3 regions of the Amycolatopsis carbonis genome follow, and region 1 is predicted to be linked to each of the others. Evidence: riboswitches for the same ligand, from Rfam matches in the RefSeq annotation. Region 1 holds a riboswitch; each other region holds the start of a gene.
What was found. A riboswitch is a leader RNA that binds a small molecule or an ion and turns the genes downstream of it on or off. The one in region 1 is predicted to bind thiamine pyrophosphate.
Positions count from the first base shown of each region.

Region 2: it holds a riboswitch for thiamine pyrophosphate, as region 1 does, so the genes downstream of both, thiO (glycine oxidase ThiO) here and QRX50_RS15240 (thiamine ABC transporter substrate-binding protein) in region 1, are expected to answer to the same signal.
Region 3: it holds a riboswitch for thiamine pyrophosphate, as region 1 does, so the genes downstream of both, thiC (phosphomethylpyrimidine synthase ThiC) here and QRX50_RS15240 (thiamine ABC transporter substrate-binding protein) in region 1, are expected to answer to the same signal.

Region 1 covers NZ_CP127294.1:3,109,395-3,119,607, forward strand. Annotated here, with positions in the region: gene QRX50_RS15225 (AAA domain-containing protein) at 1-33, opposite strand, end outside; gene QRX50_RS15230 (hypothetical protein) at 540-1,046, shown strand; gene QRX50_RS15235 (4a-hydroxytetrahydrobiopterin dehydratase) at 1,591-1,869, opposite strand; TPP riboswitch at 1,903-2,017, shown strand; gene QRX50_RS15240 (thiamine ABC transporter substrate-binding protein) at 2,036-3,094, shown strand; gene QRX50_RS15245 (ABC transporter permease) at 3,070-4,710, shown strand; gene QRX50_RS15250 (ABC transporter ATP-binding protein) at 4,712-5,731, shown strand; gene QRX50_RS15255 (ABC transporter permease) at 5,739-6,617, opposite strand; gene QRX50_RS15260 (ABC transporter ATP-binding protein) at 6,614-7,609, opposite strand; gene QRX50_RS15265 (LolA family protein) at 7,621-8,724, opposite strand; gene QRX50_RS15270 (response regulator transcription factor) at 8,871-9,581, shown strand; gene QRX50_RS15275 (sensor histidine kinase) at 9,578-10,213, shown strand, end outside.
Region 2 covers NZ_CP127294.1:2,478,662-2,488,874, forward strand. Annotated here, with positions in the region: gene QRX50_RS12070 (SGNH/GDSL hydrolase family protein) at 1-151, opposite strand, end outside; gene QRX50_RS12075 (DUF3159 domain-containing protein) at 428-1,096, shown strand; gene QRX50_RS12080 (N-acetylglucosamine kinase) at 1,204-2,205, opposite strand; gene QRX50_RS12085 (SIS domain-containing protein) at 2,202-3,245, opposite strand; gene QRX50_RS12090 (GntR family transcriptional regulator) at 3,401-4,156, shown strand; gene QRX50_RS12095 (MFS transporter) at 4,309-5,823, shown strand; gene QRX50_RS12100 (threonine ammonia-lyase) at 5,827-6,771, opposite strand; gene QRX50_RS12105 (hypothetical protein) at 6,926-7,711, shown strand; gene thiE (thiamine phosphate synthase) at 7,708-8,373, opposite strand; TPP riboswitch at 8,404-8,509, shown strand; gene thiO (glycine oxidase ThiO) at 8,504-9,580, shown strand; gene thiS (sulfur carrier protein ThiS) at 9,580-9,780, shown strand; gene QRX50_RS12125 (thiazole synthase) at 9,783-10,213, shown strand, end outside.
Region 3 covers NZ_CP127294.1:2,494,239-2,504,451, reverse strand. Annotated here, with positions in the region: gene pssA (CDP-diacylglycerol--serine O-phosphatidyltransferase) at 1-514, shown strand, start outside; gene QRX50_RS12200 (TetR/AcrR family transcriptional regulator C-terminal domain-containing protein) at 523-1,167, opposite strand; gene QRX50_RS12195 (nitroreductase family protein) at 1,242-1,865, shown strand; gene QRX50_RS12190 (AAA family ATPase) at 1,871-4,150, shown strand; gene QRX50_RS12185 (LytR C-terminal domain-containing protein) at 4,197-4,877, opposite strand; gene QRX50_RS12180 (DUF3263 domain-containing protein) at 4,874-5,182, opposite strand; gene QRX50_RS12175 (peptide deformylase) at 5,322-5,891, shown strand; gene QRX50_RS12170 (glycoside hydrolase family 15 protein) at 5,955-8,072, opposite strand; TPP riboswitch at 8,253-8,384, shown strand; gene thiC (phosphomethylpyrimidine synthase ThiC) at 8,378-10,021, shown strand; gene thiD (bifunctional hydroxymethylpyrimidine kinase/phosphomethylpyrimidine kinase) at 10,049-10,213, shown strand, end outside.

The DNA of each region.
Region 1 (10,213 bases):
GTGCTGCACGGCACGATACGGCAAGATCGACATCGCCGATGTGTGCCAGATGGGGGAAAGAGCGCTTGCGGCGAGCGGGATCTTCGAACGGTCGCAGGCTTGGCCGAACAGGCCCAGGACCGTCTGCTCTGGGCGGGTGACCGATGAACCGGCGGCGCCTCTCGGAGGCTCCGCACGATGCCATTTCCGCCTCCTGACGTCGTTCCAGGCGAGGACTGCGCCTCGGTCTGGAACAGGTTCGTCGAACAGCGCGGCCAGTCGAGTTCGGCTGAGTATGATCAGGCGCGCATCGACAGAGGGGGACTCGGGCGATGGCGCGGAAGCGGCCGCAGATGTCAGTACCGCCTTGGACACCACGTGACGAGGTGCTCAGATACACCTGCCATCTCGCGATGCTCATCGGCCAGGGGCACGATCTTGGTCATCTCCAGGAAATCCTGGCGCCCTTTCCGCCGTCTAACGCGCCTGGCGAACGACTGCTCGCAGCCGGACCGTTCGTCCTGTCCGAATTTCGTGCGCTGGGCGACGGAAGCTGGAGCGTGTCCACGCCGTTCGTGTTCGGGACCGGTGCGCTGGGCGTGGGTCTCGTCGCCGGGTCGCTCGTCGGGGGAGCGGTCGCCAAGTCTCGTGCCCGTACCGCCGCGGCGGCCGCGGCGGTGCCGAGATGGGTTCCGGTTGAACAGGGAACGCTGTACCCGAGCGCACACGGCTTCTACCTGCACACACCACGCGTCCTGGCGTGGAACTGGCCGGCGATCACCGGCGCGACGATGGTCGGGCCCGGGATGGTGCACATCACGGGCGAGAGCAAGAGCGGCCCGATTTCCTGGCTCGTGCAGTCCGACTGGGCGGAGCTGGTGTTCGTGACGTGGGCGTTCGCGGTGCACCCGCGACATCCCCAGCTCGTGACCGGGCAGTGGCTGCCTCCGGGGTGGGTGGACCACGCGCGTTTCCACCAACACCCGCCTGACCCGGTGCCGGGACTGCTGCCTCAGCTGCCGCCCGGAGCCGATGCTCCGCCGGAGATCGCTGGGCCGGAGAGCTAGCAGGTGCGCAAGACGGCCCCGGCCGCCGATTCGACGTCAGCGCCAGCGGCCCCGGCAGCGGGCCGTGCGCACGACGCGGCAGCCACGCACAGCACGGCTGCCGCGCACGCGACGGACAAACGGTTCATGCCGAGTCGTCGGCACAGAACCGTCCGGTGTTTCGGAGGGTGAAAAAGAAGGCTCAGCCCAGCAGGCCGAGCACCACCAAAGCCGCCAGCGTGATCGCCGTGGCGAACATCGTGATCCAGGCGCGCTGGGTGGGGGAGAGGGTGGTGGGCGAGTTGTTCATCGCGTGTCCTAGCGGGGCGTGGGCCGGAGATTCCGCTGGGATAGCGCGCTGATCAAGGGTGGTGTTACGGCCTGTGGTCGAGATCACGGCGGGTGCGGGCGGTGTGCCAGAGCACTCCGCCGGCGGCGGCCACCATCAGGGTGAATGCGATGGTTCCCACGACGATTGCCTGGGTCATGAAAGGTCCCCTCCTCGAAACGGCATACGAAGAGGGGACGTGTCAACCCGCGGAAGGTGGCGCGAAGGTAGGGCGGATCACAGAGCGTCGATCTGGGCGGCGAGGGCGAAGTCCTTCGAGGTCAGGCCGCCCTCGGAGTGGGTCGAGAGCCGGAGCGTGACCGTGCGCCAGCGGATGTCGATGTCGGGGTGGTGATCGGCGGCTTCGGCTAGGTAGCCGACGCGGACGACGAAAGCCACAGCGTCCGGGAAGGACGCGAGGTCGACCGTGCGGGTGATGGCGGCGTCGGAAAGGCGCCAGTCGGGCACGGTGGCCAGGGCGGAGGAGACCTCGGAGTCGGTCAGTAGTTGCGCCATGTGTCCAATGGTGAACCCGTTTGGGCTACGCTGCACGGTTGCCACGGGAGTCCGGTGCAGCTGGGCTGAGAGGCGGGCGAGGAAAGCCCGCGACCGTTCGCACCTGATTCGGATCATGCCGGCGCAGGGAGGGCTGCTCTCCCCGCATCCGGCGCAAGGAGGGCAGATGATTCCGCGGACCGCACGCACAGTGCTGGGCCTGGCCACGGTCACGGTGCTGGCGAGCGCGTGCTCGCTGTCCGGCGGCAGCTCGGGCGGCGACGCCCAGCAGACCCCGACGGTCACACTCGTCACGCACGACTCGTTCGTCGCGCCGCAGGACGTGCTCGACGCGTTCCAACGACAGTCCGGGATCAAGCTCAAGATCCTCAAATCGGGCGACGCGGGGGAGCTCACCAACAAGCTGGTGCTCACCAAGGCCAACCCGATCGGCGACGTCGCGTTCGGCGTCGACAACACGTTCGCCTCGCGCGCACTCGGTGAAGGCGTCTTCCAGGCCTACACGAGCCCCGAGGCCGACCGCGGGCCGCAGCGGTACTCGGTGGACCCGCAGCACCGCTTGAGCGCGGTCGACGTCGGCGACGTCTGCGTCAACATCGACCCCGCCTACTTCGCGAGCAAGCACCTGCCCGAGCCCAAGACCTACGACGACCTCGCCGACCCGAAGTACAAGGACCTCACCGTCGCCGAGAGCCCCGCCACGGCGTCGCCCGGGCTGGCCTTCCTGCTGGGCACCGTGGCGAAGTACGGCGAGCAGGGCTGGCACGACTACTGGGCCAAGCTCAAGGCCAACGGCGTCAAGGTCGACAGCGGCTGGGAAGAGGCCTACACCAAGGACTTCTCCGGCTCCTCGGGCAAGGGCCCGCGCCCGATCGTGGTCTCCTACGCGTCCTCGCCGGCCGCCGAGATCGGGGACGACGGCAAGCCGCGCACCAAGGCGCTGCTCGACACGTGCTTCCGCCAGATCGAGTACGCGGGCGTCCTCACGAACAGCAAGCAGGTCCCGCAGGCCCAGAAGGTGGTCGACTTCCTGCTGTCACAGCAGTTCCAGTCGACGGTCGCGGCCAATATGTACGTCTACCCGGCCCGCGAGGGCGTCGACCTGCCCGCGGGCTGGGCCGCGGCCGCGCCGCTGCCGCAGGACCCCGCGACTCTGCCCGCCGACCAGATCCAGGCCGGCCGTGAGAAGTGGATCGGCGAATGGCGCTCGCTCATGGGCGCGTAACGCCGGCGCAAATCGCGCGCACGGCGGGCCTGGCGCTGCTCGGTCTGCTGCCCGTCGCGTTCCTGGTCGTGTTCTTCGCCTGGCCGGTCGTCGCGATCCTCGGCCGCGGCTTCTCCGCCGGCGGCGTGGACACGGTCCTGGCCGACGCGCAGACGTGGCAGCTCGCCGCGTTCACGCTGGTCAGCGCCGCCGCGTCGACGGTTGTAGCCGTGGTCGCGGGGCTGCCGGTGGCGTACGTGCTCGCGCGCGTGAAGCTGCCGGGCGTCGGGCTGGCGCGGACGCTGGTGCTGGTGCCGTTCGTGCTGCCGACGGTGGTCGTCGGGCTCGCGTTCCGCGCGTTGTGGCCCGACGGCGGCGTGCTGCCGCTGGTGCTGGCCAACGCGTTTTTCAACGTCGCCGTGGTCGCCCGGACCGTCGCCGGACTGTGGAGCCACCTCGACCCGCGCGCGACGGAGGCGGCCCGCGCGTTGGGCGCCTCTCCGTGGCGGGCCTTCCGCACGGTGACGCTGCCCGCGCTCGGCCCGGCCCTCGCGTCGGCCGCGGCGGTCGTGTTCCTCTTCTGCGCCACCAGTTTCGGCGTGGTGCTCATCCTCGGCGGCGGTCGCTACCGCACGCTCGAGACCGAGATCTACCTGCGCACGGTCGACCTTCTGGACCTCTCCGGCGCGGCCGCGCTGTCGCTCATCCAGTTCGCCGCCGTCCTCGCCGCGCTCGCGCTGGGCGCGATTGCCCGACGTCGCCGCGAGAACGCCGTGAAGCTCAAGCAGTCCACTCCCCGGCGGCCGAGAAAAGGCGAATGGTGGACGGTCGGCGCCGCCGCGGTCGTGATCGCCCTGCTGATGACGCCGATCGTCGCGCTGCTGCTGGAGTCGGTGTCCACCCCGGGCGGGTGGAGCTTTGCCGGCTTCCGCGCGCTCGCGAGCACCGGCACGGACGACGCGCTGCAGGTCTCCGGCTGGGTCGCCGCCAAGAACTCGCTCGCCGCGGCCACCGACGCGACGCTGCTCGCGATGGCCGTCGGTGTGCTGGCCAGCGTGGTCCTCGTCGCGCTGCGCCGCGCACCCGGGCGCCTCGCGCGCGGCATGGGCGAGACGATGGACGCCGCCCTGATGCTGCCGCTCGGCGTCTCCGCCGTGACGGTCGGCTTCGGTTATCTCGTGACCCTCGACGCACTGCCCGGCGACCTGCGGACGTCGCCGCTGCTCGTGCCGCTCGCGCAGGCGCTGGTGATCATCCCGCTGGTCGTGCGGATGATCCTGCCGGTGTTGCGGGCGGTCGACGTGCGGCTGCGCCAGGCCGCGTCCACGCTCGGCGCGAGCCCGGCGCGGGTGTGGCGCGAGATCGACCTGCCGCTCACCGCGCGGTCGCTTGTCGCGGCCGCCGGGTTCGGTTTCGTGGTGGCGCTCGGCGAGTTCGGCGCCACGAGCTTCCTCGCCCGGCCTGACGCGCCGACGCTGCCCGTGGCCGTCGCGACGCTCATCTCGCGCCCGGGCGAGCTCAACAACCAGATGGCGTACGCCGCTTGCGCGCTGCTCATGATCGTGACGGTGGCGGCCGTCGCGCTGATCGACCGGTTCGGCTCGGTTCGCGGGCACGGTTCAGTGGGGGAGTTCTGACATGGCGCTGACCGTCCGCGACCTCACGGTCCACTACGGCTCGTTCACCGCGGTGCGCGACGCGCGCCTCGACATCACCGACGGCGAGGTGCTCGCCCTGCTCGGCCCGTCCGGCTCCGGCAAGTCGACGCTGCTGCGCGCCATCACCGGCCTCGAACCCATGACGTCGGGCTCGGTGAGCTGGGACGGCACCGATCTCGCCACCGTGCCCGTGCACCGGCGCGGGTTCGGGCTGGTTTTCCAGGACGGCCAGCTCTTCCCGCACCGCGACGTCGCCGCGAACATCGCGTTCGGCCTGCGCATGCACGGGATCCCCAAGGCGAAACACCGGGCGCGCGTCGAAGAACTGCTGGAACTGGTGGGGCTCAAGGGGTTCGAACGCCGGCGCGTCACCGAGCTGTCCGGCGGGCAGGCGCAGCGCGTCGCCCTGGCCCGCGCCCTCGCGCCCGAACCGCGGCTGCTGCTGCTCGACGAACCGCTGTCGGGCCTCGACGCGGGGCTGCGCGAGCAGCTCGCCATCGATCTCGCGGACCTGTTGCGGCGCAGCAAGATCACCGCACTGCTGGTGACGCACGACCAGGAGGAGGCGTTCACGCTCGCCGACCGCGTGGCCGTGCTCGACGCCGGCGAGATCCGGCAGGAAGGCGCCGTGCGGTCGGTGTGGCGTTACCCGGCGGACGACGACGTCGCGAAGTTCCTCGGCGCCACATCGTTCGTCGACGGGGTGGCCGCGGGTGGCGTGGTGCACACCGACCTCGGTGACGTCGCCCTGCAGGAGCTCGAAGACGGTCCGGTTCGGCTCGGGCTGCGGCCGCATGCGTTGCGCGTGGCCGAAACCGGCGTGCCCGGCGAGGTGACGGCCGCGGTGCACCGGCGGGAGCACCTCAGGCTGGTCGTGCGACTGTCCGAAAAGGACACCGTAAACACCGTCGACGCCGTCGCCCCCGTGACGGCGGATCTGCGCGCCGGCGATCCCGTCCGGCTCGAACTCGACCCGGACGGGATCGCCGTCGTCGGCTGAACCCCCGTCAGCCGTCGCGCGTGGCGAGCCGCCCGTAGGCCAGGGACAGGCCGACCACGATGTAACAAGCCGCCCGCAGCGCGCCCTCGCTGAGCATCGAGCCGCCGATCGGGTCCTGCAGGATCTCCGTCGGGGCCTCGGCCCAGTTGCGCGTGAGCAGGAACGGGTGCAGCCAGTCGAGCGAGGTCAGGAACCCCAGGATCGTGAACACGATGTCGCCCGCCAGCACCGACGCCACCACGAGCATGGGGTGTTCCGTCCAGCTCGACACGGCCAGCGCGACCGCGCCGACGGCCCACAGCTGCAGCACGATCCAGCCCGCCACCAGCAGGATCCGGCCCAGCGCCGCGCCGAGCGACAACGTCGTGCCCGACAGCGTGAACAGCGATCCGGTGCCGTTGATGATCAGCCCGGTCACCACACCCGTGACGCACATGGCCAGTACCGCGACCACGCACACGACCGCCACACCGATGGCCTTCACGACCAGCAGCCGGCCGCGGCTGACGGGCGCGACGAGCCACGCGCGCAACGTGCCGTGGGCGGCTTCGCCCGCGAGCGCGTCGGCACCGGCCATGGCCGAGGCGAGCGGCAGCAGCAGGGCCAGCGTCATCACCAGCGCGGCGATGGGCAGCACCAGCGCGTTGTTCACGGCCGACGCGAGCAGCGCCGCGTCGGCGTCGGCCGGTCCGCCGTCGGGCCCGCTGTCGCCGACCAGCGTGAGGCCGATGCCGATCACGATCGGCACCACGGCCAGCAGCGCGAGCACGGCCAGCGTGCGCGGGCGCCGGAAGATCCAGCGCAGCTCGGCCGCGACGAGCCGCGGCAGCGGGACCGTGTCGTGGCCGGTGCGGCTCACGGGTGCCGTGAGCGTCGCGGTGGTCATGCTTCCCCCTTTGTCGCAGACCCTGCAGAGTCGTCAGAGCCTTCGGTGAGGCGGGCGAACAGATCCTCCAGCCCGGTTCGCGCGCGCGTCGCCTCGTGCACCTCGATGCCGGCGCTCACGAGCACCTGCAGCACCCGCGGCGCGGGCGTGGCGGTGAGGTCCGCGCGGACGCCGTCGGGCGTGAGCCGGGCCCCGATCCGGTTCTCCCGCAACACTTCCACCGCGTGTTCCGCGTCGGGTGTGCGCACGAGCAGCGCCGCGTTGCCCGACTCCAGCAGCTCCGCCAGCTCGCCCTGCGCCACCACGTTGCCCGACTGCAGCACCGCGACGTGGGTGCACGTCGCCTCCACCTCGGCGAGCAGGTGCGAAGACACGAGCACGGTGCAGCCGTCGGCGTGCAGCTCGGCGATGATCCGGCGGATCTCGCGCGTGCCGGCGGGGTCGAGGCCGTTGGTCGGCTCGTCGAGGATCACCATCCGGCGCGGCACGAGCAGCGCCGCGGCCAGCCCCAGCCGTTGCTTCATGCCGAGCGAGTAGCCCTTGTAGCGGCGGCGCGCGGCCACGGAGAGGCCCACGCGTTCCAGCGCCCCGTCCACGGCCGCGGGGATCGCCCCCGACGCCAGCCGCGGCTCGGCGGCCGCGAAGCGCAGCAGGTTGTCGCGCCCGGAGAGGAACGGGTGGAAGCCCGGCCCCTCCACGAGCGCGCCGACGTCGGGCAGCGCGTGCGGCGCGCCTTCGGGCATCGGCCGGCCGAGCAGCTCGACCTCGCCCTCGGTGGGCCGCACGAGGCCCAGCAGCATGCGGATCGTGGTCGTCTTGCCCGAGCCGTTGGGCCCGAGCATCCCGAGCACGGCGCCTTCGGGCACGTCGAGGTCGAGGTGGTCCACCGCGACCGTGCCGCGGTAGACCTTGCGCAGCCCGCGCGTGCGCGCGGCGAGCGGGACCGCCGGGGCGGACACCTCCTGGGAGATGCCCGCCCCGGTCGCGACCACGTCGGTCTCGGTCACTTCTGGCCCAGCGCTTCGTAGAGCACCTGCTCCGGCACCGCACCGGCGGCGAACCGCCCGTCGTCGGTCAGCACCGCGCCGCCGACCTTGGTGGTGAACAGGTAGCCGCTGCCCCAGGCGCCGTTCACGCGCTTGGCGAAACGGCTGCGCAGCTGCTGCGGGTCGGCGTTGCGGCCCTCGGCACCGGAAGCACCGGCCGGCTTCTTGCCGGACAGCGCGTCGGCCGGCACCTTGCCCGTGATGACGGTGTCCCAGCCGTCACCGACGAGCTCGGTGTCCTGCTTGGCCTCGTCGGCCATCGCCTTGGTCTGGTCGTCGACCTTCGCGGTCTTCTCCGTCACCTTGGCGCCCTGCGGCGGGGTGAAGGCGAACAGGTCGGCCGACTGCGGCGCGAACTTCACGTCGGTGAACGCCACCTGCAGCGCCGGCGCCGTGGTTCCGTTGCTCAGCACGGAAAGCCGCAGCGGCATGCGCGTCTGCGAGTCCACGGCCACGCGGATTTCGCGCAGCAGCGTGCGTTCGGTCGGCTTCGGGGTGAAGACCAGCTCGTAGGCCGGGCGGTCGGCGACGTTCGCCGTGCCGTCCACGGAGACGGTGCTGTTCTCGCGCACCTTGGCCAGCAGTTCCTTGGTCGCCGTGGCCGGGTCGGCCATCTCGCCCGCACCCATGTCGTGCTTCGTGGCGAGGTCGGCCGGGATGGTCGTCTTCGTGGCCGAGTTGTTGCTGGAGTGGTAATCCCACACCGTGGTGCCGTCGCGGACGATCGTCTCCTGCGAAGCGCCGTTGGTCAGCGAGATCTTGGCCTTGCCGGCGCCGTCGCTGAACACGTGCGCGGAGTCGATGTTCAGCGCGCTCATCCCCGGGACCGCGCCGCCGACCGCGCCCATGGCGGGCAGGCCGAGGTCGTTGCTCACGCTCACGGTGCCGTCGAACGGACCGGGGTTGGCCGTCATGACCGACTGCACCAGGTCCTCGGCGCTGATCTGCGGCAGCTTCGGCGCGTCGCCGGCCGAAGCCGGCATCGCGACCACCACGAGCCCCCCGACCCCCAGCGCGGTGCCGACGACGGCCGCGGTGATGGCCTTCTTCTTCGGATCCATGTCGTCTCTCCCTGTGTTTCTTCAGCCCCAGTGTGCTCGGCTCCTGGAACCGACGCTTCCCTCTCGAGGCTGAGATACCCCTGAATGCTCGGCCTCCGCGGCTGAGATCGCGCTGAGAGCTCGCGCACGACCTGCGCAAACCGGCCATGATGAAGTTCGTGAAACCTCGGGTGCTGGTGGTCGACGACGAGCCGGGCGTGCTCAAGGCGCTGCAACGCGGCCTGCGCGCGGAGGACATGGACGTGGTCACGGCGGCCGACGGCCCGTCCGGGCTGCGGCTGGCGCGCACCGGCGCGTTCGACGTGGTGCTGCTCGACATCATGCTGCCCGGCCTGTCCGGCTACCGCGTGCTGCAGCAGCTGCGCGCGGAGAACGTGACGACGCCGGTGCTGCTCGTGTCCGCCAAGGACGGGGAGATCGACCAGGCCGACGGGCTCGACCTCGGCGCCGACGGTTACCTCGTGAAGCCGTTCTCCTTCGTCGTGCTGGTCGCGCAGGTGCGCGCGGTGCTGCGGCGCGCCGGGCCCGACGCTTCGCGCGGCACGCTGCGGCTCGGCGCGCTGGAGGTGGACCGTGCGCTGCGGCAGGTGCGCTGGGACGGCACCGAGGTGCCGCTGTCGCCGCGCGAGTTCGGGCTGCTGGAGGTGCTCGTGAGCCGCGCCGGCACCGTCGTCACGAAGGACGAGCTGCTGCGTGCGGTCTGGGGCGAGGAACAAGCCGTGACGCGCAACCTCGTGGAGGTCTACGTCGGCTACGTGCGGCGCAAGCTCGACGCGGTTGGCGCCGGCGCGCTGCTGCGGACCGTGCGCGGCCACGGTTACCTCGCGTCCGACGCGCAGCTGGACGAGGTCATGTGATCGGCACACCGTCCTGGTGGCGGGGCCGGTCGCTGCAGGTCCGGATCACGGTGCTGGCCACCACGATCACGCTCGCCTGCCTGCTCAGCCTCGCCACGCTCGCCGCCAGCCGGCTCGAACCGCTGCTCGTCGATTCCGTGGACCACGAGCTCATGGCCGCGCTCGGACCCGCGTCGGCCTCGGTCGCGGTGGGCCGGCCGCCGGCGGGCGCCGACCCGGTTTCGGTGCGCGTGCTGGACATTTCAGGCGCGCCGGTCGACGGTCAGCCCCGCCCGCCGTTGAGCGGCGACGCGATCGGGCAGCTCAAGGCGGGCGTGCCCGTGCGGACGGACGGCGACCGCTGGCGGGGCCAGGTCGTGAGCGCGCCGGACGGCAGCCAGCGGCTGGTCGTCGCGGGCGCGGGCCTCGTCGGGTTCGCGGCGGCCGTGCATTCCGGTGGGTTGTGGCTGGTGATCGTCGCGCTGGTCGGCGCGGTGGTGGCGGGGCTCGCAACGTGGCTCGTGGTGCGCTTCGCGCTGCGGCCGGTGGCCCGGATGCGGGGCTTGGTGCGCTCGTTGCCGCCGCGGTCGCGGCTGCCGCTGCCGACGTCGCACGACGAGCTGCGTGCGCTGGCGGAGGAGTTCAACGCGTTG
Region 2 (10,213 bases), 630 kb from region 1:
ACAGGTTCGCGTATCGGAAGTCCGGCCGTCCCGCGGCGAGCATCTCGGCGAGCCGGTCGGCCCAGCCCCGGAAGGAGCCGTCGGGCAGCTCGTCGTTGAGGCCTTCGGTGAAGCTGTCACCGATCGCCACGTAACTGTCGATTCCGTACACTCTGGGATCCCCTTCCCCGGACTAACCGCGCCTGCCCCGCGTTAAGTTGTACACCACAACTAACAATCGGACGTCCCCGTATCCTTCCCGGCAGCCACCCCTGATTCAGGCGGAAGTCACAGTCTCTTATCTTGTCGGATCGTCGCGCGCGTGTATTACGCGATTTTCACCTCGATCCGGGGTGACGAACCGCTCAATCGAGCACTGATCGGACACGCGTGTGGCGAAGGTCTCCCGCTTCGGGACTGCCGCTCCGGAATCCGGCAGGCTGGGGATGTGACGGACGAGACGACGCCTTCGCGCGAGTCGCTCGCGCAGATCCTCGGTGGCCGCCGAGGGGCGATCGACGCCAGCATTCCGCCGGTGGCCTTCGTGGTGGGCTGGCTGGCCACCGGGCAGTCGATCTCGTGGGGCGCGATCGTGGCCATCGGGGTCGCCGTGGTGCTCGGCACCTACCGGCTGATCCGCGGCGACAAGGCACGCGCGGTCGTCGTGAGCCTCGCGGCCGTGGTGATCGCCGCGCTCATCGCGCTGCACACCGGCCGCGCGGAGGACTTCTTCCTGCTGCAGCTGCTCTCGAACGCGGCGAGCGCGCTGCTGTTCGCCGCCAGCATCGTGGTGCGGTGGCCGCTGCTGGGCGTGATCGTGGGACTCCTGATCGGACAGAAGACGCGCTGGCGCCGTGACCCCGCATTGCTGCGTGCGTACTCGTGGGCGAGCTGGGTGTGGGTGCTGCAGTACCTGATCCGCGTGGTGGTCTACGGCCTGCTGTGGTGGGGCGGGCAGGTGGTCGCTCTCGGTATCGCGCGCACCGCGCTCTCCTGGCCGCTGGTCGCGGCGACCGTGGCGGTGAGCGGCTGGGTGCTCTACAAGGCGCTGCCGGCCGGGCATCCGGGCCTGCGGCTCGCCTCGGAACCGGGTCCGGAAAACGGGCCCAGGACATAAGGCGGCCCCCGGCGAGGGGGGAGGGTCCGGGGGCCGATGTCTACGGTACCCGGCCCGGAGGGGTTGAGTCGACGGTTTGGGCACTTCGAACCATGTTTTGGTCGTATTCACCTTGCCGAAGGTCGCGCCGCCGTCTCTCCCCAGGCGTCGACGGCGGCCAGCCACGCGGCGCCGAGCACTCCGTCGGAGCTGGTCAGCACGTCGAGCCCGGCCAGCCCGGCCTGCACGAGCGGTCCCACCGGACCCGTTCCCGTGAGGACGCTGCCCACGAGTACCACGGGAGTTTTCTCGCCCGGATCGCGCGTGGCGAGGGCCGTGGCGATCAGAAGATCGGCTGCCCGGGCCACGATTTCCGTCGCGGCGGGCTCTCCGGCGGCCGCCGCGGCACTCACGAGGGGCGCGAACCGCGCGAGCCGGATGGGCGCTTCGGCGTTGACCTTCGTGATGAGCGCACGCGCGGTGGCCAACCGATTCGCTTCCGTGACAAGCGAATTGGGGAAATCGTGATTGTCTGAAGTGGCCACTTGGTCCCGAGAGTCCACAAAAGACGGTCCGAACGCCTCGGCGAGCACGGCGGCCGGCAGCCCGGTGAGTGCCGGCCCGCGGCCGAGCGCCTCCAAAGTGGATCGCACCGCCTCGCGCCCGAGCCAGAACGCCGAACCCTCGTCGCCGAGCAGCCAGCCGCAGCCGCCCGCCGTGGCGGTCATCCGCCGTTTGCGGATGCGGCCGGCGATCGAGCCGGTGCCCGCCACGAGCACGGTGCCGTCGGGGGCCGACGTCGCCGACGCGTACGCGACTTCGGCGTCGGCCACCGTCCGGACCACACCGGCCAAACCGATCCGTCGCCACGCCTCGGTGAACACCGCCGCGACCGCGGGGTCGGACAGCTTGCTCACCCCGGCCAGCCCGACCACAGCGGCGCGCACGTCCGTGCGCCCGCCCAGCGCCCGCTCGATCGCCGAGGCGATGCGCGCGGCCGCCTCCGCCGGCGGGTGCGAGTTGGGGTTGGCGCCGCCGGCCGTCGCCGAGCCGAGCACGGCGCCGGTGGCGTCGACCGCGATCGCTCGGGTCGACGTGCCACCGGCGTCCACGCCCACGACGAGATTCACCGGGTCTTGGTCACCTTCAGCAGCCCGCGCGGGCTGTCCGGGTCACCGCCGCGCGCGAGCGAAAGCCCGAGCGCGATGCGCTGGATCGGCAGGATCTCCAGGATCGGCGCGAGTTCCTCGGCCGTCGGGGCCACGGGGATCCGCAGCGCCGCCGGCACGTCGGCCGACGCCGAGCCGACCGCGAGCACGTCGGCGCCACGCTTGCCGACGGCCTCGAGCACCTCACCCATGGCCGCGCCGCCGTGGCCCGCGCTGGTTACCGCGAGCACGGCGGTCTCGCCGTCGACGGCCGCCACCGGGCCGTGGAGCAGGTCTGCGCCGCTGTAGGCGCGGGCGGCGAGGTAGCTCGTCTCCGCCAGCTTCAGCGAACCTTCGAGCGCCGTCGCGTAGGAGTAACCGCGGCCGGTGGTGAGCACGCGGTCGACGAAGCGGTAGCGGTCCACCGCGCGCTGCACGCCTTCGGTCGCGCCGTCGAGCGTCTGCTGGGCGAGGTCGCCGAGCTTCTGCGCGTCGGCCGCCTTGCCGCCGCGCACGGCGTCGATGAACAGGTACAGCGCGAGCAGCGTCGCGGAGTACGTCTTGGTCGCGGCCACCGCCTTCTCCAGACCGGCGCCGATGTCCACGCCCAGCTCGGCCGCCGCGCGCAGCGGCGAGTCCGGTGTGTTCGTGACCGATACCGTGAGCGCCCCCTGGCGCCGGGCCGCTTCGGTGACCTCGATGAGGTCGGGTGAGCCGCCGCTCTGGCTCACGGTGACGAAGAGCACGTCCTTGAGGTCTGGTCGTGCGCCGTAGAGCGTCGCGGTGGACGGTGACACGAGACCCGCGGGAAGACCCAGGAGTACCTCGATCAGGTACTTGGCGTACAACGCAGCGTGGTCACTCGATCCCCGTGCGGCGAGCAAAGCGAAACGGGGCGGCTTTTGTGAAATCTTTTCAGCTACTTCGGCTATTTCGCCCTGCCGCTCGACGAGCCCGGCCAGTACGGCAGGCTGCTCCGAGATTTCCGCGGCCATGTGCTCGCCGGGATGTTGTTGGGTCATCACTTTCCTCTCCGCCGGGACCGGAGCCCCGGGTGTGCTGAGCGGCGTGCGGTCAGGTCTAGACCAATGCTAGCTCGGCGGAGCGTTTGTGGTGAAGGGTACGTTTCTTGACGGGGAAGTGGCGCGATAGTGAGGGAAAGCTGAGGGAGCCGGTCATGTTGGAGACATCCCCCGCGAGTGAGGCGGGGACAACGGCGGGTGTGCGCGGGCAGCGCGAACCCAAGTACTGGGCGCTGAAACAGCACCTGCTGGATCTGCTCGACGCCATGCCGCCAGGCTCGCCGATCCCGACGGAACGGGCGCTGGCGGGCGAGTTCACCGTGTCGCGCACCACCGTGCGGCAGGCGCTGGCGGACCTGACGGCCGAGGGCCGCTTGCACCGCGTTCAAGGCAAGGGCACGTTCGCGGCCGAGCCGAAGCTCGCGCAGCGGCTGCAGCTGTCCTCGTACACGGAGGACATGCGCAAGCAAGGCCTGAAGCCGTCGTCGAAACTGCTCGAACTCGAGGAATTGCCCGTGGAGGGCGAACTCGCGAAACTGCTCGCCATCCGCCAGGGTGCGAAAATTCTTCGCCTTCGCCGTCTGCGGCTGGCCGACTCCCAGCCCATGGCGCTGGAGACGACGCACCTGCCGCTCGGGCGCTTCCGCGGGCTGCGCAAGCACATTTCGGCCGGAGGGTCGCTCTACGCAGTGCTTCGTGAGCACTACGGCGTCGAACTCCTGCGCGCCGAGGAGACGATCGAGACGTCGCTCGCCGGCCCGCAGGAAGCCGAGATGCTCGGCGCGGACGTCGGCATGCCGGTGATGATGCTGACGCGGCACTCGTTCGCCACCGACGGCAAGCCGGTGGAGTTCGCGCGCTCGGTGTACCGCGGCGACCGCTACAAGTTCGTCACGACGCTGCTGCCGTGAGCCGGGCCGGCGGGCCCGGGAGCACTCGCCGGGCCGGGCGTGGGTGGTTGCGCCCGGCCCGGCGTCGCGTCACCGTGTGCGCATGAGCTTCGAGCGTGCGCGGTGATCGCACGGTGACGACGACGGACAGCGGTATCCGCTGGGGCACCCCGCTGGCGCGCGGGGTGTTGTGGACGACGATCCTCGGCTCGAGCATGGCCATGCTCGACGGGACGATCGTCAATGTCGCGCTGCCCCGGATCGGCGAGGAGCTCGGCGCCACGGTCGCCGGGCTGCAGTGGATCCTCGACGGCTACATGCTGGCGCTCGCCGCGCTGATCCTCGTGGCCGGCTCGCTCGGCGACCGCTACGGCCGGCGCCGCATGTACCTGATCGGCGTGGTCTGGTTCGGCATCGCCTCGGCGCTGTGCGCGATCGCCACCTCGACCACGGAACTGGTGATCTTCCGGATCATCCAGGGCATCGGCGGCGCGCTGCTCACCCCCGGCTCACTCGCGATCCTGCAGTCGTCGTTCAGGCACAACGACCGGGCGCGCGCGATCGGCGCGTGGTCCGGGCTGGGTGGTCTGGCCGCCGCGGTCGGACCACTGCTCGGCGGCGTGCTGGTGCAGGTCTGGTCCTGGCGGCTGGCGTTTCTGATCAACGTGCCGCTGGCCATCGTCGTGGTGCTGATGGCGCTGAAGTTCGTGCCCGAGTCGCGCGACGAGACGGCCACCGGCCACCCCGACTTCACCGCCGCCGCGACGGGCGCGATCGGGCTCGCGGGGATCACCGGGGCGCTGGTCGAAGCGCCCGGCCGCGGCATCGGCGACCCGATCGTGCTGATCGCGCTGGTCGCCGGCATCGCCGGGCTGAGCGTGTTCCTCTGGCTGCAGCACCACTCCCGCGAACCGCTCGTTCCGCCGAGCCTCTTCCGCAACCGGACGTTCACGCTGTCCAACGCGCTCACGTTCGTGGTCTACGCCGCCCTCGGCGCCGTGATGATGCTGCTGGTCCTGCAGCTGCAGGTCTCCCTGAACTACCCGCCGACGCTCGCGGGCCTGGCCGGACTGCCGATCACGATCATCATGCTGCTGCTCTCGGGCCGCTCGGGCGCGCTGGCCCAGCGCATCGGGCCGCGGCTGCAGCTGGTGGTCGGACCGATCGTGATCGGCATCGGCATGCTCCTGCTGATCCGCGTCGGACCGGGGTCCTCGTACCTCGGTTCGGTCTTCCCCGCGGTGGTCGTGTTCGGCCTCGGACTCGCGTGCACGGTGGCGCCGGTGACCGCGACGGTGCTCGCCGCGGCCCCCGACCGCTTCGCCGGTGTCGCGTCCGGGGTGAACAATGCGATCGCCCGAACGGGTGGTCTTCTTGCGGTCGCGGTGCTCCCCGCTGCCGCCGGACTCACCGGTTCGGCCTACCGCGACCCCGTCGCGCTGACGGCCGGCTGGCGCATGGCTCTGCTCATCTGCGCCGTCCTGGCGATCGCCGGGGGCCTCATCGCGTTGGGGATTCACAACGGCGTGCTCGGTTCTCCGGACGATTCCGGAGACACCGCCGGTGGCCCGGCCGGGCCCGAGGCCGAGCGAGTCGTGGACGACGAGTCGCCCCACCTCGGCGAGTGCTACTCGTGCGGGGTGGACGGGCCGCCGACCCACGTCCGCCCGGGCCCGGTGCGCGACTGATCCCTATGCGAGCAGCTCGGCCAGCAGTTTCGGGTCGACGTTGCCGCCGGAGACCACCGACACCGTCTTGCCGCCCGGCAGCTCGCCGGCGTGGTGCAGGAACGCGGCGGTGGCCGTCGCGCCGCTGGGCTCGGCCACGAGCCGCGCCCGGTGGGCCAGCACGCGCACGGCGTCGCGGATCTCGTCCTCGGTCACGGTGATGATGTCGTCGAGCACTTTCTGCAAGTGGGCGAAGGTGAGGTCCGAGGGCTGGGCACGCAGGCCGTCGGCGATCGTGCGGGCACGCTGCTCCATGGGCCATTCGATGCGGCGACCGACGCGCAGGCTCTCGGCGGTGTCGCCGGCCAGCTCGGGCTCGACGCCGATCACCTTCGCGTCCGGGCACAGCGCCTTGATCGCCGTGCCGACGCCCGCGGCGAACCCACCGCCGCTCACCGGCACGAGCACGGTGTCGACGTCCGGCAGGTCGGTGGCGATTTCCAGGCCCGCGGTGCCCTGGCCCGCGATCACGTCGAGGTGGTCGAACGGCGGGATGAGCGTGAGCCCGCGCTCCTGCGCCAGCGCGGCCGCGGCCGGCGCCTGGTCCGCGATCGGCACCTCGACGACCTCGGCGCCCCAGCGCCGGGTGGCCTCGACCTTGAGCCGCGGCGCCACGTCGGGCACCACGATCACGGCGGGGATGCCGAAGGCGTTCGCGGCGTAGGCGACCGCCTGCGCGTGGTTACCGCTGGAATACGCGACCACACCGCGTGCGCGCTCCACGTCGTCGAGTGAGGCGATCGCGTTGTACGCACCGCGGATCTTGAACGCGCCGATTTGTTGCAGGCTCTCGGGTTTGAGCCACAGTTCGCCTTCGGCCCAGGGCTGGCGCAACAGCGGAGTGCGTACGGCGTGGTCCGCCACGCGCTTCGCCGCGGCCTCGATGTCGGAGATCGTCACCAATCGCATGCGGCGAGTATGTCAGGAAAGTGTGAGCAATAGTCTATCCATTATGGACAGTCAACGTGTCCTCCCTCACGACTGGGCAACGCGGGGAGTTCCTGAGACGACTTAACCGTTGAACACCAGAGGGGAAATTTCCGGGCACTAGTAGATCGGGATCATGAGCGAGGAGCGGGAAAGAACATCGGAGCAGGGCGCGAAGAAGAACTTCCGCCCCGCGCAGATCGTCGCCACGGCGCTGGCCGCGGTGACGGCGGCGCTGCTGGGGTCGACACTGGGGGTCGCGGGCACCGTGGTCGGTGCCGGGCTGGCGAGCGTAATCACCACGGTCGGCGCCGAGCTGTACCTGCGTTCGCTGCAGCGCACACGCGAGGCCGCGCTGAAGGCACGCGCGGTGCTCGTGACGGCGGGCCAGCGCAGGGGCAGCAGGCCCGGCCTGCCGCCGGTCGACGATCCGGCGCAGATGCCGACCGTGCTGATGCCGCTCGACCCGTCGGAGATGCCGACGGTGCGGATCTCGAAGCTCACCGGGCGGGAGCAGCCGGAGCCGGAGGAATCGTTCGCAGACAAGCTGCGGAAGCTGCGTTGGCCGTTGATCATCGGGACGAGCGTGGTCGCCACGGTCATCGCGATCGCCGTGGCGGTCGGGGCGGACTTCGTCTCAGGCGGCAACGTCGGACCCGGTGTCTTCCACCACGGCAATTCAGGCACGACCCAGCAGCAGAAGCAGGACGACAACCCGCCCGCGACGTCGGAGAACACCCCGCCGCCCAGCGAGACCGAGTCGAACACGCCGCCCTCGTCCTCCTCGAACACGTCCACGAGTGAGTCGGAGACGTCGCAGAGTTCGGTGAGTGACACGCCACCGAGCACGGGCGGGGCGGCGTCGACCACGCCGAGCGCACCGCAGACGAAGGGCGCGGCGTCGGGGACTCCGGCGCCCTAACCGAGCCGCGCCTTCAGTGTCTCCGCGGCCGCCTTCGGGTCTTCGGCGTCGGTGATGGCGCGGACCACGACGATCCGCGTCGCGCCGGCCGCCACCACCTCCGGCAGGCGTTCGGTGTCGATGCCGCCGATTGCGAACCACGGCCGGTCGGTACCGGTTTCAGCCGTGGCCCGGACCAGGTCGAGGCCCGGCGCGTACCGGCCGGGCTTGGTCGGCGTCGGCCAGCACGGGCCGGTGCAGAAGTAGTCCACGCCGTCTTCGGCGGCGGCCGCGGTGGCCTGTTCGACCGAGTGCGTGGAGCGGCCGATCACCACGTCGTCGCCGAGGATGCGGCGGGCGAGCGGCACGGGGATGTCGTCCTGCCCCAGGTGCAGCACGTCGGCGTCCGCGGCGAGGGCGACGTCGGCGCGGTCGTTCACCGACAGCAGCGCACCGTGGCGCGCGCAGGCTTCGGCGAGCACTTCGAGCGCTGCGATCTCCTGCGCGGCCTCGAGCGGGGCGCCGTTCGTCTTGTCGCGCAGCTGCACGATGTCGACGCCGCCGGCCAGGGCCGCGTCGATGAACTCGGCGAGGTCGCCACGCGACGAGCGGGCGTCGGTGCACAGGTACAGCCGCGAATCGGCCAGGCGGGTGCGGATCTGTGATCCGGTCAGGGCGGGCATGGCGGGGACGTTACCCGCGCGCTACGGTGGGGTGGTCCGCACGGGAGCCCGAGGCACGGGCTGAGAGGGAGCTGCCGCTCCGACCGTGGAACCTGATCCGGGTCATGCCGGCGCAGGGAGCGTGATTCCCATGAACGAGACCCTCACCGTCGTCGGCGGCGGTGTCATCGGCCTGTCCGCGGCTTGGCGCGCGGCGGCCCGCGGCCACCGCGTCACGGTGGTCGATCCTTCACCCGCGCGCGGCGCTTCGTGGCTGGCCGGCGGCATGCTGGCGCCGGTCACGGAGGCGTGGCCGGGTGAGGAGCACGTGCTCAGCCTCGGCGAGGAGTCGCTGCGGCGCTGGCCCGATTTCGCGCGTGACCTCGCGGCGGAGGGGACGGACCCGGGGCTGGCTTCGCACGGGACGATCGTGGTCGCGTTCGACAGCGCCGACGCCGGGCACCTCGAAATTCTCGCGGAGTACCTGACGTCGCTGGGCCGTGCCGTCGAGCGGCTCACCGGGCGGGCGGCGCGGCGGCTCGCGCCGGGTCTGGGCGCGGTGCGCAGCGGTCTGCACGTGCCGGGTGACCTGGCTGTCGACAACCGGAAGCTGCTCACGGCGCTGCTGGCGGCGTGCTCGAAGCGCGGGGTCGAGTTCTCTGCTTCGCGGATTGCTTCGCTCGACGATGTGACCGGCCCCGTCGTGCTGGCCGCCGGCGCGTGGACGGGCGCGTTGCACCCGCTGCTGGCCGACGCCGTGCGGCCGCTCAAGGGCGAGATTCTGCGGCTGCGGCCGCGTCGGGGCTGTCTGCCGCCTCCGCCGTACACGGTGCGCGCGATGGTCGAGGGCCGGCCGATCTACCTCGTGCCGCGCGCCGACGGCGAACTGGTGCTCGGCGCGACGCAGTACGAAGCGGGCTTCGACGAGGCGGTGACCGCGCGTGGCGTGCGGGAGCTGCTGGAAGGCGCCGAACGGATCCTGCCGGGAATCACGGAGTACGAGCTCGTCGAGATCGCCGCCGGGCTGCGCGCGGGGAGCCGCGACGCGCTGCCGTACATCGGGGAGCTCGGCGAAGGCGTGTACGCGGCGACGGGGCACCACCGAAACGGCCTGCTGATGGCCCCCGTGACCGCCGACGCCGTGGTCGCGTGGCTGGCCGGCGAGGCGCCGCCGGACGAGATCGGGGCGGCCGCGCCCGCCCGTTTGCTGCAGAAGGAGCGAGTCTGATGGAGATCAAGGTCAACGGGAGCTGGCGCGAGTTCCCCGACGGCGCCACCGTGTCCGAGGTGCTCGACGCACTCGACGTGACCCGCCAGGGCGTCGCCGTCGCGGTGAACGGCGAGGTCGTGCGCCGGGGCGAGTGGGAGGCGTCGGTCGTGCCGAAGGGCGCGAACATCGACGTGCTGACCGCGGTGCAGGGAGGCTGACGATGGACGACGCTCTGGTCATCGGCGAACACAAGCTGTCGTCGAGGCTGATCATCGGGACCGGTGGCGCCGGGAACCTGTCGGTGCTGGAACGCGCGCTGGTCGCGTCAGGCACCGAGCTGACGACCGTCGCGATGCGCAAGGCCGACGCCGACGGCGGCACCGGCGTGCTCGGCCTCGTGCGACGCCTCGGCATCAAGCTGCTGCCCAACACCGCCGGCTGCCGCACCGCCGCGGAGGCCGTGCTCACCGCCCAGCTGGCCCGCGAGGCGCTCGACACGGACCTCATCAAGCTCGAGGTCCACGCCGACGACCGCACCCTGCTGCCCGACCCGTTCGAAACCCTGGACGCCGCGGAACAGCTGGCCGCCGACGGCTTCACGGTGCTCGCGTACACCAACGACGACCCCGTGCTCGCCCTGCGGCTCGAGGA
Region 3 (10,213 bases), 620 kb from region 1:
GGTGATCGCCTGGACGATCGCCGTCGCCGCGCTGCTGATCAGCCGCATCCCGACGTTGTCGCTGAAGACGGTCAAGGTGCCCGCCAGAGCCATCGCGCCGCTGCTGGTGGGCGTCGGCCTGCTGGCCGCCGCGATCATCCAGTTCCCGCTGGTGGCGCTGGCCGTCGCGCTGGTGCTCTACCTGCTGCACATCCCGTACGCGGTGTACCGCAACCGTTGGCTCGCCGCGCACCCCGAGGCGTGGACGGTCCCGCCGCGCGAGCGCCGGGCCATCCGCCGTGCGCGTTCGCAGCGACGTCTGCGGCTGCGTCCGGCGTCTCGCCGGGTCGCGGGTGCGGCGATGCGCGCGGTGCGGCTGCCGCGCAACGGCTCGGACTTCGTGCGGGCGCGGGCGTTGCGGGATCGCGACCACTCCGGGTCCGCCTCCGGCAGCTCCGGCAACTCCGCCGGTGCCACGTCCGGCCCCAACCAGCGACGCCGTAGCTGGCGCCGGATCGGGATCCGCCGCCGCTGACCCGCACGTCAGCGAGCCGCTGCGGTGCGCAGGCCGGCGAGCAGCAGGTCGAGCTGGTCGTGGAAGTCCTGCACGCAGTCGACCTCCGCCAGTGACGGCAGCACGCGGTACAGGTTCGGCAGCTCCCCCGGCGTGACCATGCGGCTGAACCAGTCGGCGACGGGCTCGTCGCGCTGCGCGACACCCCCGGCGACGGAGTCGGCCAGCGCCGCGCCGAACGTGAGCCCCATCAACGACCGGTAGCCGCGGGCCGCGGCCTCCTCGTCGAGCCCGCCGTCGAGCAGCGCGCCAAGCAAGGCGTCGATCACGCGCAACGCGCCGGGCGAGCGCGGGTTCGCCTCCTCGGCCGCCAGGGCGCGCACCACGGCCGGATGCCGCGTGAACGCCGTGTAGAGGCCTTCGGCGAGCCGGCGGACGCGGGTTTCCCAGCTCCACGACGGCACCGGCAGCGGCAGCGGCACGGACTCGAAGACGCGCGCGGTGAGCCCGTCGAGAAGGTCGCCCTTGTTCTTCACGTGGTTGTAGAGCGACATCGCCTCGACGCCGAGGCGGGCCGCGAGCTTGCGCATCGACAGTGCGCCCATGCCGTCGGCGTCCACCAGTGCCAGCGCTTCGTCGAGGACCTTTTCCCGCGTGAGGGTTTCGCGCACCACGGCCGAATCGTAGCTTACGGCGTAAGTACTTACGGTGTACGTTTACGGTGTAAGTATCGATCTGGAGGGACGCCATGGACGCCGAAACGCTGCTCACCACCACCCGATCCGTCCGCCGCAAGCTGGACCTCGACCGGCCGGTCGACCCGGCGGTGATCGAAGACTGCCTGCGCATCGCCCAGCAGGCGCCCGCCGCCGGTGGACTGCTGAAGGCCCAGCGCTGGGTCGCGGTACTGGACCCGGAGCTGCGCGCCGAAGTCGCCGCGATCACCAGGACGGCCGCCCACCAGGTGTGGCAGCACTACGCGCACCTGGCCGACACGAGCATGTTCGCCTCCGCCCGCCACCTCGTGGACCACCTCGACCGCGTACCGGCGCTGGTGCTGCCGTGCATGCCGGGCCGGCGGCCGGCCTCGGCCGCGGAGCAATCGTCGTTCTACGGCTCGATCTACCCGGCGATCTGGAGCTTCCAGCTCGCGCTGCGCACGCGCGGCCTCGCGAGCTCGCTGTGCAGCTACCACCTCGCCGGCCACGAGCCGGACGTCGCGCGCCTGCTGGGGATCCCGGCCGACGTCACGCAGGTCGGCCTCATCGCCGTGGCGCACTCGACACAGCGTGAGTTCTCCCCCGCCGCGCGGCCGCCGGTGGGCGAGATCCTGTCGTTCGACGCCTGGGCAGGCTCCGCGTCGCTAGGGTGAACGGCGTGAGCGACCCGCAGATCACACTGACCGTCAGGCACACGCCGTCCGCGCTGGATTCCCGGCGCGGAGTCGTGCGGATGCACCCCGAGGTGCTCGACGCGCTGGGCCTGCGCGCCTGGGACGCCGTGCACCTCACCGGCGCCCGCCGCAGTGCCGCGCTCGCCGCGCCGGCCGAGGAGGGCACGCCGGGCGTGGTGCTGACCGACGACGTCACCATGTCGAACCTCGGTGTGTCCGAGGGGTCCGAGATCGTGGTGACGCCGGCCGACGTCGCGGCGGCCAAGACGGTCACGGTCTCCGGCTCGCGGCTGGCCAGCGTGTCCGTGCCGCCGCAGACGCTGCGGCTCGCGCTCACCGGCAAGGTGCTCACGCGCGGCGACGCCGTTTCGCTGCTTCCCCAGGACCTCGCGCCGGCGCCGGGTTCGGACGTCGCGGCCGTGCGCGGGCAGCTGTCGCGCGCGATCGGCGCGACGTGGACCAACGAGCTGCTCACCGTCACCGCCACGGAGCCCGCGGGCGTGGTCGTGGTGGGACCGTCCACTGTGGTCAGCTGGCGCGACGGCGCCCGCACGGGCGAGACGCCGACCGACACCGTCCCCGCGCGCAGCGCGACTGCCCTCGTCCGCAGCACGGCCGTGACGGCGGCGGAGGACTACCTCGACGCGGAGGTGGTCGAGGAGACCAAGCCGGAGGAGATCTCGGAACCGGTCCCGCCCGTGGCCGACCTGGTGGGCGCGGAAGGGGCCGCGCGCAAGCTCGCCGAGTGGTTCGACCTGGCGTTCCACCGGCCGGAGCTGCTGGAGCGGCTGGGCACATCGGCGCACCTGGGGGTGCTGCTGTCGGGGCCGGAGGGCGTCGGCAAGGCGACGCTGGTGCGCTCGGTCGCGCGGGCCGAGAAGGTGCGGGTGGTATCGCTGGTCGCGCCCAACATCGCCGTGCTGGAGCCGAACACGGCCCACGCCCGCCTGCGTGAGGCCGTGACCCGCGCCGCCGAGGGCGACGGGCCCGGCGTGCTGTTGATCAACGACGTCGACGCCCTGCTGCCGGCCACGCAACCGCCGCCGGTGGCCACCGTTGTCCTGGAGGAGCTGCGCGCGGCCATGCGCCGCGAGGGCCTCGCCGTGGTGGCGACGACGCAGCGCGCCGAGTCCGTCGACCCGCGGTTGCGCACCGCCGACCTGCTCGACCGCGAGCTCGGCCTGCCGCTGCCCGATGCGAAGACCCGCATCGAACTGCTGCGGATCCTGCTGCGTGATGTGCCCGTGGAACCCGGCGCCGACCTGGGCGTGCTCGCGGAGAAGACGCCCGGGTTCGTCGCCGCCGATCTCATCGCCCTGCGCCGAGACGCGGCCCTGCGGGCCGCGCTTCGCCAGCGTGACGTCGCCGAGCCGCGAATCTCGGAGCACGACCTGCTCGACGCGCTCGCCACCGTCCGGCCGATCTCGCTGTCCACTTCGGACAACCTGGCCACCGGCGGGCTGACGCTCGAAGACGTGGGCAACATGGTCGACGTCAAGCAGGCCCTCACCGAGACGGTGCTGTGGCCGCTGCGCTACCCGGATTCCTTCGCCCGCCTGGGCATCGACCCGCCGCGTGGCGTGCTGCTCTACGGCCCGCCGGGCGGCGGCAAGACCTTCCTCGTGCGCGCGCTGGCAGGCACCGGGGCGCTCAACGTGTTCGCGATCAAGGGCGCCGAGCTGCTGGACAAGTGGGTCGGCGAGTCGGAGCGGGCCGTGCGCGACCTGTTCCGCCGGGCCGCCGACGCCGCGCCGTCGCTGATCTTCCTCGACGAGATCGACGCGCTGGCGCCGCGGCGCGGGCAGTCGTCCGACTCCGGTGTGGCCGACCGCGTGGTCGCGGCCCTGCTCACAGAGCTCGACGGCGTGGAGCCGATGCGCGAGGTCGTGGTGCTGGGCGCGACGAACCGGCCCGAGCTCGTGGACCCGGCGCTCCTGCGGCCGGGCCGGCTGGAGCGGCGCATCTACGTGCCGCCGCCCGACGCCGAGTCGCGCACCGCGATCCTCAAGGCGACGTCGAAGAACACGCCGCTGGCGTCCGATGTGGATCTGGCGGCCGTCGCGTCCACCCTGGACGGTTACTCCGCCGCCGACTGCGCCGCGCTCATCCGCGAGGCCGCGCTCACCGCGATGCGTGAATCGCTCGAGGCGCACGTGGTCACCGCCGCCCACCTGGAGAAGGCACGGCAGGTCGTCCGGCCGTCGCTGGATCCGGCGCAGCTGGCGACGCTGGAGGCGTACGCGCAGGCCCAGCAGGAACGCTGACGAAAACGGGCCCCACCTGCGCGGTGGGGCCCGTTGTTTTCGCTGGTCAGCTGCCCTTGTGGCCGCTCTGGTAGTCCTTGGTGATGATCACGATCACGCCCGGGCTCGAGCTCTGGATGCCGTCAAACCGCGGCTCGGCCTGGAACCCGAACTCGGCTGCCAGCTGCTTCGCGGCGGCCTCCTCGTCGGTGCCCGGCCGGAAGTAGGCCGTGGTGTGCGGGATGACGCCCTGCGGGTAGTTGCCGACCTCGGGCACGTTCCAGCCCGACGCGCGGAAGTCGGCGGCGGCCTGCTCGGCGAGGTGCGGGATCGTGGAGTTGTTGTAGACCCGCACGGTCACCCACTTGTTGGACGCCTGCTGGCCGGCGCCCGGCTGCCCCGGCTGGCCACCGGGCTGGCCGGGCTGACCCGGCTGTCCGCTGGGCTGGCCGGGCTGACCAGGCTGGCCCGGCTGCCCCGACTGGCTGGCCGGCGGCGAAGAGGGCGCCGACGACGAAGCCGGCGAAGAAGGAGCCGAAGACGAAGGTGGCGTCGCACTCGACGAGCCGGGCGACGACTGCGAAGACGTCGGCGACCCGCTCGAGCTGGTGGGCCCGGCGTTGTTGTCTCCCGATCCGCCACCCGAAAGCGCGGTCACGCCGCCGATGATCGCGGCGATCACGGCGACGCCGATGAGCGCGACGCCCGCGGCCCGCATGGGCCGGGACAGTCCCGAGAAGAAGCTCATGACAGTTCGATCCCCAGCCGCCTGGCGCCGCGCTTGCGCTGCCGGGCGGCGCGCGTCTTGCGCAGCCGCTTCACCAGCATCGGGTCGGCCGCCATGGCCTCAGGCTTTTCCAGCAGTGTGTTCAGCAGCTGGTAGTAACGGGTCGAGGACAGCGAGAACCGTTCCCGGATGGCGTTTTCCTTGGCACCGGCGTGCCGCCACCACTGACGTTCGAACGCGAGGATCTCCACCTCACGCTCGGTCAGGCCGCCCACATTCTCCGGCGGCGACGGCTGGTCCCCAGCCATCGACTCCGCGGCGTCCATGCGGTCCTCGCAATCGGTGTCGGCTGTCCTTCCGCGGGCGCCATTCAACCACGGAACCCATGCTCGACATGGGCATCCGGCGCGGCGCGTCACGGTCCGATCCAGGTGTATCAGACGGCTCCGACTAAACTCGCTGCTCGTGACCGTCCACCCCATCCGCATCGCCGGCGATCCCGTGCTGCACCAGCCGACCCGTGAGGTCACGGAGTTCGACGAGCAGCTGCGCACGCTGACCGAGGACATGTTCGAGACGATGTACGCCGCCGAAGGCGTGGGCCTCGCGGCCAACCAGATCGGACTCGACCTGCGCCTGTTCGTCTACGACTGCCCCGACGACGAGGGCGTCGAACACCGCGGCCTGGTGGTGAACCCCAAGCTGGAGACCTCCGAGGTCCCCGAGACCATGCCGGACCCGGACGACGACTGGGAGGGCTGCCTCTCGGTCCCCGGCGAGTCCTACCCCACCGGCCGCGCGTCGTGGGCGCGCGTGACCGGTTTCGACGTGACCGGTGAGCCGATCACCGTCGAGGGCACCGGCTACTTCGCCCGCTGCCTGCAGCACGAGACGGACCACCTCGACGGGTACCTGTACCTCGACCGCCTGGTCGGCCGCCACGCGCGGGCGGCGAAGAAGATGCTGAAGAAGAACAAGTGGGGCGTGCCGGGGCTGAGCTGGCTGCCGCCGAAGGACGAGCCGGCCGAGGCCTGAGTTTCTTTGTCGACGAGTCTCCCGGTCCCGGGTCGGGGCCGGGAGACTCGTCGTTTCAGGGGTTCAGTACCCCAGGAAGTGCTCGCGCACGACGGAAGGCTGCTCGACCGGCCGGTTCCGCGCGACGGACCAGGCCAGGCGGATGTACTGGGCGTGGGTCCAGGCGAGCGGTGTGGCCGAGGCCGTCGGGGTGCCGGGCGTGTGGCCGGGTGAGCCCGAAGGCGGGTTCTCGTCCCAGACCTGCTCCGGCATGGTGTCCGACGAGCCGGCGGCGTGGGACAGGTCGGTCAGGCGGCGTTGGGCCGAGAGACGGTTGCCGGCGGCCAGGTCGTACTCGCCGCGTTCGCCGGCGAGCAGCGGCCAGAGGCGGCCGTAAGTGGCGCGACTCTCGGACGGGAACGTGTAGTCCCACGGTGAGCCGTCGGGTTGTTCGCCGTAACCGTCCATTGTGTAGCGGTGCCAGAACTGGCCGGCCGGCGTGGTGAAGGAGATGTCGGCGTCGGTGACCTTGATGCTGTTGCGGATCACGGGGTCGTCGGCCGGGTAGATGCCGAGGCGGACGAGCTCGAGGAAGCCGGCGTCGGTGACGGAGCGCTGGTCGACGGTGAGCGACGAGTTGCCGAGGTTGTAGGTGAGGCCCGAGTTCGCGTCGCCGTTCTTCGTGAGGCGGACGAAGTAGGGCTGCTTCGACAGAGGGCCGTTGGTCGTCACGGTCTGGTGCGCCAGCCCGGCTTTGAAGCGGTCGGCCGTCGCGAGGTAGCGGGCCGCGTCGGCGTTCGCGCCCGAGTGGGTGGCCAGGTCGGCGGCGCAGACGAGGCCCGCGATCACCGCGGCGATGGTCGAGGGCGAGTAGCCGTCCTGTTCTTCCCAACGTTCCTGTTGCGTGTACGGGGAGGCCTTGCCGTCGGCGGAGCGGTAGGACAGCAGGAACTCGGCGGCGCGGCGGACGTTCGGCCACAGGTCGGTACGGCCGAGCTGCTGGGCGAGCACGATCGGGAGCGCGGTCTCGTCGAGCTGGATGGAGGTCCAATAGGGCTTTCCGTCGACGTTGCTGTTCTGCGGCAGGTGCCCGTCGGGCAGTTGCTGGGTGCCGAAGAGGTAGTCGACGGAACGGTCGGCCGCGGACCGGTCGCCGGCAGCGAGCAGGCCTGTGGCGATTTGGTAGAGGTCGCGGGGCCACACCAGGTGATAAGTGCCCGAGGGCGAGTATTCGGGGTCGTTGTTGCCGAAGCGCCACGGCATGCTCGGCGACGCGATGAAGGCGCCCGGGTGGTGTTTGTCCTCGCTCGCGGCGAGCGTCAGCACGGAGGCTCGGTACAAATCGCGTGACGCCGGGCTCGTCAATGAAGACGGCGCGGTGCGGACGGTGGAAAGGTAATCGCGCCAGCCGCGGGAGTAGTCGGCGGAAATCGCGTGGAAACCGCGGCGGGCGGAAGCCTGGGCTTTATTGACCGCTTCGGAGCCGGAAGAACCCATTCCCAGGGACAAAGTCACGTGCCGGGAACGCACGCCGTCAGCCGAAGTCTGTCCGGTGAGGACGACGTTTCCGCTGGCGGCGTGTGAATACGAAACCAGCTTTTTCGAGGCCAGCAACTGGGTCGCGCCATCCGAAACACCCGCGTATCCCACGGACGTCCGCGAAAACGCCGGGGCGGCCGTCAACGCGGCCGCCGTGGCACCGTCGGAAGCCGACGCCACCGCACCGGAAGCGGATGCCGAATCGTCACTGCCGTCGTTGGTCAGATCCGGGTCCGCCACGGCGTAGAGCGAGAGTGGCCGCCCGGCCAGCGACGTGAACTCGACGTCCACCAGCACCGTGGACCGCGCGGGATCCGTCACATACGTCCGACTCAGCCGCCACCGGCGCTGATCGTCGGTGCTGGTCTGCTCGTACGTGAGGTCGTCGACTCGCCGGACCTGCTGCGACTTCGCGGCCGACGCGAGCGTCGCGAAGGTCCGCCCGTCGCTCACGACGAGGTCCAGCGACCGCACGCTCGGGGTCGACAGATCGGGGTAGTACACCTCCGACATGCGCCCGCCCTGCAGCGTGAACCACACGTCGCTGGCGCGATCGCGGGCCGTGCCGAAGCCCGTTTTGTCCGCCGGCAGCCAGCTCGGATGAGCACCCGGCCCGCCTGGCGCGTCACCCTCGGTCGCCGAAGCGGCCGGGACCATGCTCATCGCCAACACCGTCACCAATCCGGTGAGCAGGACTTTCCGCACGAGACACCCCCGAGTCGTCGGAGACGATTGTCACGTGAACTCCTGCCGGCCGCATGCTCCGATCCGGTGAAGAACACACCGGTTGAACAGTCGCCTTGTGCTCGCGTGATCCGCCGTGGCATGGTCGAGGGACAACCTCATAACCAACGCGGGAGCTCGCGCCTTGGCGGGCTGAGAGGGCGGCTGGTGTCTGTCTGTGGACACCTGGTGCCGCCGACCGCATGAACCTGACCGGGTAATGCCGGCGTAGGGAGTGAACGTCGTTGACGACGCTGGAGAACGAGCCTGCCATCACGCCTTCCGTGACCACGGGGCCGATCACCGGTTCGCACAAGGTCTACCACCGCACCGAGTCGGGCCTGCGGGTTCCGGCACGGCGCATCGACCTGTCGAACGGTGAGCACTTCGACGTGTACGACACGTCCGGGCCGTACACCGACCCGGACGCGAAGATCGACGTCCACAATGGACTTCACCCGCTGCGCACGAGCTGGGCCGACGGCCGCGCGCACAACACCCAGCTCGGCTGGGCCAAAGCCGGCGTGATCACGCGCGAGATGGAGTTCATCGCCGCGCGCGAGCGGTGCTCGCCCGAGTTCGTGCGCGACGAGGTCGCGCGCGGGCGGGCGGTGATCCCCGCCAACCGCAAGCACCCGGAGAGCGAGCCGATGATCATCGGCAAGAAGTTCCTGGTGAAGATCAACGCCAACATGGGCAACTCGGCCGTCTGGTCCTCAGTGGAGGAAGAGGTCGACAAGATGGTGTGGGCCACCCGCTGGGGCGCCGACACGATCATGGACCTGTCCACCGGCAAGCGCATCCACGAGACGCGCGAGTGGATCGTCCGCAACTCCCCCGTACCCGTGGGCACCGTGCCGATCTACCAGGCACTGGAGAAGGTCAACGGGGAGCCGGAGAAGCTGTCGTGGGAGGTCTACCGCGACACGATCATCGAGCAGTGCGAGCAGGGCGTGGACTACGTCACCGTCCACGCCGGAGTGCTGCTGCGTTACATCCCGCTCACCGCCCGGCGCGTGACCGGCATCGTAAGCCGCGGCGGCTCGATCATGGCCGCGTGGTGCCTCGCGCACCACCAGGAATCGTTCCTCTACACGAACTTCGAGGAACTCTGCGAGATCCTGCGCAAGTACGACGTCACGTTCTCCCTCGGCGACGGCCTGCGTCCCGGCTCGATCGCCGACGCCAACGACCGCGCGCAGTTCGCCGAGCTCGAGACGCTGGGTGAGCTCACGCACATCGCGCGCGAGCACGACGTGCAGGTGATGATCGAGGGCCCCGGCCACGTGCCGATGCACAAGATCAAGGAGAACGTGGAGCTGGAGGAACAGCTCACCGGCGAGGCCCCGTTCTACACCCTCGGTCCACTCGCGACAGACATCGCGCCGGCGTATGACCACATCACCTCGGCCATCGGCGCGGCGCAGATCGGCTGGTACGGCACGGCGATGCTGTGCTACGTCACGCCGAAGGAGCACCTCGGCCTGCCCAACCGCGACGACGTGAAGACCGGCGTGATCACCTACAAGATCGCCGCGCACTCCGCCGACCTCGCCAAGGGCCACCCCCACGCGCACGAGTGGGACGACGAGCTGTCCAAGGCCCGCTTCGAGTTCCGCTGGAACGACCAGTTCAACCTTGCGCTCGACCCCGATACCGCGCGTTCGTACCACGACGAGACGCTGCCCGCGGAGCCGGCGAAGACCGCCCATTTCTGCTCGATGTGCGGCCCGAAGTTCTGCTCGATGCGGATCACCCACGACGTGCGCAAGTACGCCGAGGAGCACGGGCTGTCCACTGTGGAGGCCATCGAGGCCGGCATGGCGGAGAAGTCGGCCGAGTTCGGCGAGCAGGGCAACAAGGTCTACCTCCCGGTCGTCGGGCAGTAGCTCCACCCGCTATTAGAGGCAGTAGTCATGACTGAAACCCCCCGCACCGCCCTCACCATCGCCGGATCCGACTCCGGTGGTGGTGCGGGCGTGCAGGCCGACCTGCGCACGTTCTTCGCCCACGGCGTCCACGGGCTCGTCGCGCTCACGGCCGTCACGGTGCAGAACTCGCTTGGCGTGCAAGGCTTCACC